3 regions of the Streptomyces sp. NPDC001933 genome follow, and region 2 is predicted to be linked to each of the others. Evidence: riboswitches for the same ligand, from Rfam matches in the RefSeq annotation. Region 2 holds a riboswitch; each other region holds the start of a gene.
The links. A riboswitch is a leader RNA that binds a small molecule or an ion and turns the genes downstream of it on or off. The one in region 2 is predicted to bind thiamine pyrophosphate.
Positions count from the first base shown of each region.

Region 1: another riboswitch for thiamine pyrophosphate. It lies ahead of thiC (phosphomethylpyrimidine synthase ThiC); the one in region 2 lies ahead of thiO (glycine oxidase ThiO).
Region 3: another riboswitch for thiamine pyrophosphate. It lies ahead of ACFYY7_RS35430 (thiamine ABC transporter substrate binding subunit); the one in region 2 lies ahead of thiO (glycine oxidase ThiO).

Region 1 covers NZ_JBIASS010000006.1:278,413-280,671, forward strand. Annotated here, with positions in the region: gene ACFYY7_RS17700 (YibE/F family protein) at 1-793, opposite strand, end outside; TPP riboswitch at 825-958, shown strand; gene thiC (phosphomethylpyrimidine synthase ThiC) at 951-2,259, shown strand, end outside.
Region 2 covers NZ_JBIASS010000001.1:799,092-801,350, forward strand. Annotated here, with positions in the region: gene thiS (sulfur carrier protein ThiS) at 1-87, opposite strand, end outside; gene thiO (glycine oxidase ThiO) at 84-1,259, opposite strand; TPP riboswitch at 1,257-1,369, opposite strand; gene ACFYY7_RS03555 (hypothetical protein) at 1,419-1,763, shown strand; gene ACFYY7_RS03560 (NAD(P)/FAD-dependent oxidoreductase) at 1,792-2,259, shown strand, end outside.
Region 3 covers NZ_JBIASS010000020.1:43,783-46,041, forward strand. Annotated here, with positions in the region: gene ACFYY7_RS35430 (thiamine ABC transporter substrate binding subunit) at 1-817, opposite strand, end outside; TPP riboswitch at 892-1,008, opposite strand; gene rlmN (23S rRNA (adenine(2503)-C(2))-methyltransferase RlmN) at 1,050-2,156, opposite strand; gene ACFYY7_RS35440 (phosphatidate cytidylyltransferase) at 2,250-2,259, opposite strand, start outside.

The sequences.
Region 1 (2,259 bases), on a different contig from region 2:
TCAGTGTGCCGATCACCGCCACCGAGGTGCGGGCGCTCAGGCCGTGGCACATGTAGAGCGCGATCAGCATGATCGCACTGGCCCCGACCACCGCGACGAGCAGCGGATTGGAGCCCTGGAGTATGGCCGGGAGGATGAACAGGGTCAGCACGGCGAACGAGACGGCGAGCGCGACCAGCGCCATCACCCCGCGCATGCGGCCCACCGCGACCACGACCAGGGCGAAGATCCCGGCCAGCAGGGTCAGCGGGAACTTCCGGTTCACATCCGTCACCGAGTACTGCAGGTCACGGGGCGCGTCGGGGGCGTACGCCACGACCACGCCCTGACCGTCGCGCAGCTGACGCGTTGCGTCGGGCTGGACGATCTCGGTGAAGGTCCGGCCCTTGTCATGACCGGTCGTCACCTCGATCGTGGCCTTCTTGCACAGCCCCCTCGCGCTCCCCGGGGGTGGTGTGGTGGCCCCGTCCATGGGCGTCTGGACCGCGTTCACCTCCTTGCAGTCCACCATGTCGACATTCACCACCTTTCCCTGCTGGGTCTGCCGGTCGAACCCGATGCCGGTCCGCTCGTGCGACGGCGCACCGCCCGGCCAGAGCGCCACCAGACCGACGAGGACGGCGGTGGCGAACGGGATCAGTACGGCTGCGATGACTTTGCGTAGATGTCTGGAGACGGGTGCGGCGGGGCCATGGCTGTGCGAGTGACCGTGCTGATGGCCCTGCGTTTCGAGGTCGATAGGAGGGGACGTCACCGGCCGATCATCGCAAGAGGAGACGGGCCCACTGTTCATCAGGCCGGACGGGGCGCTAGCGTGGGGGAACCTTTGCACACGCGGGAGCTCGGAGCACCGGGCTGAGAGGGCGCTGATCTCCGTACGTCCGTACGGGACAGGCTGCGCCGACCGCCGAACCTGTTACCGGGTAATGCCGGCGTAGGGAGTAGGTCTCATGACCACATCGGACGCACGCACGCCTGCCTCGAACCAGAGCGACGAGGCCGGGAAGTCCATCGGCTGGCACAAGGGGTACGTCCAGGGCTCGCGCCCGGACCTCCGGGTGCCGGTCCGTCAGGTGCACCTCACCAACGGCAAGGACGTGACGCTGTACGACACGTCGGGTCCGTACACCGATCCCACCGTCGAGACCGATGTCCGCCGCGGGCTCGTACCGCTGCGGGAGAACTGGATCACCGCCCGCGGCGACACCGAGGAGTACCCGGGCCGCCCCGCCCGCCCCGAGGACGACGGGCTCAAGCACACCTCTCCGCGCGGCGGGCTGCGCAACCTCGACGCGGTCTTCCCCGGCCGCCCGCGGCTGCCGCGCCGCAGCCGGGACGGGCAGCCGGTGACCCAGCTCGCGTACGCCCGCCGGGGCGAGATCACCCCGGAGATGGAGTACGTGGCGATCCGGGAGAACGTCGAGCCCGAGGTGGTGCGCGAGGAGATCGCGGCCGGCCGGGCCGTGCTGCCGGCCAACGTCAACCACCCCGAGATCGAGCCGATGATCATCGGCAAGCGATTCCTGGTGAAGGTCAATGCCAACATCGGTAACTCCGCGGTGACGTCCTCCATCGAGGAGGAGGTGGAGAAGATGACGTGGGCGACGCGTTGGGGCGCCGACACCGTCATGGATCTGTCCACCGGCCGCAACATTCACACCACCCGTGAGTGGGTTCTGCGCAATTCACCCGTTCCGATCGGAACTGTCCCGCTCTACCAGGCGCTCGAAAAGGTCGACGGCCGGGCGGAGGAACTGACCTGGGAGATCTACAAGGACACCGTCATCGAGCAGGCCGAGCAGGGCGTCGACTACATGACGGTCCACGCCGGCGTGCGCCTGCCGTACGTGCCGCTGACCGCCCGCCGCAAGACGGGCATCGTCTCGCGCGGCGGCTCGATCATGGCGGCGTGGTGCCTCGCGCACCACAAGGAGTCGTTCCTGTACGAACACTTCGAGGAGCTCTGCGAGATTCTCGCAACCTACGACGTGACGTACTCGCTGGGCGACGGGCTGCGACCCGGCTCGATCGCCGACGCCAATGACGAGGCGCAGTTCGCCGAACTGCGCACGCTCGGCGAGCTGAACACGGTCGCCAAGCGGTTCGGCGTCCAGACCATGATCGAGGGGCCGGGACATGTCCCGATGCACAAGATCAAGGAGAACATCGACCTCCAGCAGGAGATCTGCGAGGAGGCGCCGTTCTACACGCTCGGCCCGCTGACCACCGATGTCGCGCCGGCGTACGACCACATCACCT
Region 2 (2,259 bases):
GGTGGTGCCCCCGGCGAGGCGTCGGACCTCGCCGTTCACGGAGACGGAGAGGGCGGCCGCCCCGGAGGGCGGTGCGGGCTCGGTCATGCGGGCTGCTCCTGACGTACGGAGGCGGCGGAGGAGAAACGGTGCGGGGTGAAGGGACGGGCCGGCTCGGGCGGTTCGCCGCCGGTGAGGAACTCCGCCATGACGTCACCGGTGATGGGGGTGAGCAGCACGCCGTTGCGGTGGTGGCCGGTGGCGAGGTGGAGGCCGGGCAGGGCGGTGGGGCCGAGGAGCGGAGCGTTGTCGGGGGAGGCGGGGCGGAGGCCGGCCAGGGTCTCGGTGAGCGGCAGTTCGGTGATGCCGGGGACCAGTTCGTGGGCGTCGCGCAGCAGCTCGTAGACGCCGCCCGCGGTGACGGTGGTGTCCCAGCCCATTTCCTCGCTGGTGGCGCCGACGACCAGCTCGCCGTTCTCGCGCGGTACGAGATAGAGGTGGCCGCCCCGGACCACGGCCCGGACCGTGCGGCTCAGGAACGGCGCGTACCCGGCGGGCACGGTCAGCCGCACCACCTGGCCCTTCACCGGCCGGACCGGTGGCACCACCTCGTCCGGCAGCCCCGGCAGCCGCCCGCTGAGGCTGCCCGCGGCGAGCACGACCTGGTCGGCCGCCAGCTCCGTACCGTCGTTGAGCACCGCCCCGGCGGCCCGGTCGCCCGCCACGCTCAGGCGCTCCACCCAGCCGCGGTGGAAGACCACACCGGCCCGTTCGCAGGCGGTCAGCAGGGCGGCGGCCAGCCGGCGGGGATCGATCTGGTGGTCGCCGTCGACCCGGAGACCGCCCCGGACGCCCGGCGCGAGCATCGGCTCCAGGCGGCGGCACTCACGGCCGGTGAGCCACTCCGATTCGAGGCCGGAACGCTGCTGGAGGGCGTGCAGCTCCCGCAGATGGGCGCGGTCGTCGGAGTCCAGCGCGACGGCCAGGGTGCCGCAGGCGCGAAAGCCCGTCTCCCGCCCGCTCGCCGCCTCCAGCTCGGCCACGAAGGCCGGGTAGCGGGCCGCCGAGGCGACGTTGAGGCCGAGCAGCAGTTGTTCGCCGTAGTGGAGTTCGGTGACGGCGGCCAGCATGCCGGCCGCCACCCGGGCGGCACCGCCACCCGGTTCGGGGTCGGCGAGCGCAGTGCGCAGTCCGCGCTGAGCGGCCCGCCAGGCCGTCACCAGGCCGATGATCCCGCCCCCGATGACCAGGACGTCGGATCCGTTCCGAGAAGAACGCATGGGCTTCCGGCCCCTCCCTTCGCCGGCATGACCCGGATCAGGTTCGTACGGTCGGAGGCCGCCCAGCCTCCCTCTCAGCCCGGTGCGTCCGGGCTCCCGCGAGTGCTTTACGTTGGCCACCCTAAACCCAGTCCCATCGGACCAGTAGGGAGCGGCACCGTGGCCCGTTCGCTCGACGGACTCGTCCTCGCCCCGGTCGCCGACCAGGCGCCCGGCCAGGTCGGCACCCGTACCCGCTTCACGTACCACGAGGACGACGGCCGGATCTGGGCCGAGTACGCGGGCGGCGACGTGGTGCGCGGCCATCTCGTCGGCACCCGGGACGGTGACACCCTCGACTTCCGCTACGTCCAGCTGAAGCAGGACGGAACGACGTCCAGCGGCCACTGCGTCTCCACCGTCGTCGACCTCCCGGACGGCCGGGTCCGGCTGGACGAGCGGTGGGCGTGGGAATCGCAGGAGGGCAGCGGGGCGAGCACGGTCGAGGAACTCACCCTTTCCTGACGGTCCGTCAGGTGATTATGGTGTACGGGTGAGCGATCAGCAGCAGTCAGAGCAGCCGGACCGGCGGGCAGGACACCGCGTGGTCGTCGTCGGTGCGGGCATGGCCGGGGTGCAGACCGCGGTGGCCCTGCGGGAACAGGGCTTCACCGGCCCCGTCACCCTGATCGGCGCCGAACCGCACCAGCCCTACGACCGGCCACCGCTGTCCAAGGCGGTGCTGCTCGGCAAGGCCGAGGACTCCGCCTTCGACATCGACTTCGAGGCGCTGGACATCGATCTGCAACTGGGCCGCGAAGTCACCGGAGTGCGGCCCGGCGCGCACGAACTGGACACCCCGGCAGGGCCCGTTCCCTACGACAGCCTGGTGATCGCGACCGGTGCCGAACCCGTCGTCCTGCCCGGCGCCGAGGGCGTTCCCGGCGTCCACCTGCTGCGCACCCTCGACGACGCGGCACGGCTGCGGCCGGTCCTCGACCAGCAGCACGGCGTCGTGGTC
Region 3 (2,259 bases), on a different contig from region 2:
GGGCCTCGGCCGGCTGCGGCTTCGCGTACAGCACCTCGACGGGCGGGCTGGAGGCGTACGAGACGACGAGCGGCCGGTCCGCCTTGGCCTTCTTTCCGCCCGCGGAGCCGGAGAACTCCTCGTTGTACGCCTGCTCCCAGCCGTCGACGACCTTGACGCCGTTGCGCTCCAGCTTCTTCCAGTAGTCCTGGTAGCCCTTCTCGCCGTAGGTGGCGACGGTGCCGAGGAGGAAGCCGAGACCGGGCGAGGAGGTCCCGGCGTTCTCGGTGACGAGCAGGTCCTTGTACGCGGGCTTCGCCAGGTCGTCGAAGGACCGCGGCGGCGCGAGCTTCTTGTCGGCGAAGTACTTCTTGTCGTAGTTGACGCAGATGTCACCAGTATCGATCGGAGTGACCCGGTGCTGGCCGGCGTCGAGCCGGGTGTCCGCCGCGACCCGGTCGATGCCCTTCGCCTCGTACGGCGTGAAGAGCCCGCTGTCGAGGGCGCGGGAGAGCAGCGTGTTGTCGACGCCGAAGAACACGTCGCCGCGCGGGGAGCCCTTGGTCAGGATCTCCTGGTTGAGCGCGACCCCCGCGTCGCCGCTCTTCAGCACCTTGACGGTGTATCCGGTCTCCTCGGTGAACTGCTTCAGCACGTCCTTGGAGGCGTTGAAGGAGTCGTGGCTGACGAGGGTCACGGTCTTGGAGCTCGAGCCCTTCGTGCCGCCGGAACCGGAGGACGTGTCGTCGGAGCTACCGCACCCGGCGAGTGCGGTGACGCCGAGCGCGGCGGCGACGGCCGAAGCCGCGAGCTGCCTGGTCCTGCGCGTGGTGATCATTTGTGTATTCCTCCTGGGTTTTGGCCAGGAAGAGACGCGGCCCTGCCCGCAGGAAGCGGGCAGGGCGCAACAGCATGAGTTGATGACCGAACTTCCTACCCGGAATGACCCGGGCGAGGTTCAGAGGGTCTGCGGCCGACCTGTCCTCGGTGCCGCACTCTCAGCGCTGTGGCGCTCCCCTGTCGGAATATGAAGTTGATTTCGGGCCCAGATTACACGGGCCTTATCGGCCTCAGCGCTCGGCCGCCGCCAGCTGACCGCAGGCCCCGTCGATCTCCTGGCCGCGGGTGTCCCGCACGGTGACCGGCACCCCGTGGGCGGCGATCGCCTCGACGAACGCCTTCTCGTCCTCGGGCCGCGAGGCGGTCCACTTGGAACCGGGCGTGGGGTTCAGCGGGATCAGATTGACGTGGACCCGCTTGCCCTTGAGGAGCCGGCCCAGCCGGTCACCGCGCCATGCCTGGTCGTTGATGTCGCGGATCAGCGCGTACTCGATGGAGATGCGGCGGCCGGACTTCTCCGCGTACTCCCACGCGGCGTCCAGCACCTCGCCGACCTTCCAGCGCGTGTTCACGGGAACGAGGGTGTCGCGCAACTCGTCGTCGGGCGCGTGCAGCGAGACGGCGAGACGGCACTTGAAGCCCTCGTCGGCGAAGCGGAGCATCGCGGGCACCAGGCCCACCGTGGAGACGGTGATCCCGCGCTGCGAGAGCCCCAGCCCGTCCGGCTCCGGGTCGGTGAGCCGGCGGATCGCGCCGACCACCCGGTTGTAGTTGGCGAGCGGCTCGCCCATGCCCATGAAGACGATGTTGGAGAGCCGCGCCGGGCCGCCGGGGACCTCGCCGTCGCGCAGGGCCCGCATGCCGTCCACGATCTGGTGGACGATCTCGGCGGTCGACAGATTGCGGTCGAGGCCGGCCTGCCCGGTGGCGCAGAACGGGCAGTTCATCCCGCATCCGGCCTGCGAGGAGATACACATCGTCACGCGCTCCGGGTAGCGCATCAGGACGGACTCGACGAGCGTCCCGTCGTGCAGCTTCCACAGCGTCTTGCGGGTGGTGTCGTCGTCGCAGCTGATGTGGCGGACCACGGACATCAGGTCGGGGAACATCGCCTCGGCGAGCTTGTCCCGCGACGCGGCCGGGATGTTGGTCCACTCCGCCGGGTCGTGCGCGTACCGCGCGAAGTAGTGCTGCGAGAGCTGCTGGGCGCGGAACGGCTTCTCGCCGATCGCGGCGACGGCTTCCTTGCGCTCGGCGGGCGTGAGGTCGGCGAGATGCCGCGGCGGCTTCTTGGCTCCGCGGGGCGCGACGAAAGTGAGTTCTCCGGGCTTAGGCATGGTTCATCCAGTGTCGCAGACAGAACAGTGAGGGCCCGCCGTCCTGTGGACAACGGGCCCTCACTCGTAAAATCGCAGGTCAGGAACGCTTTCTCAGCTGGAT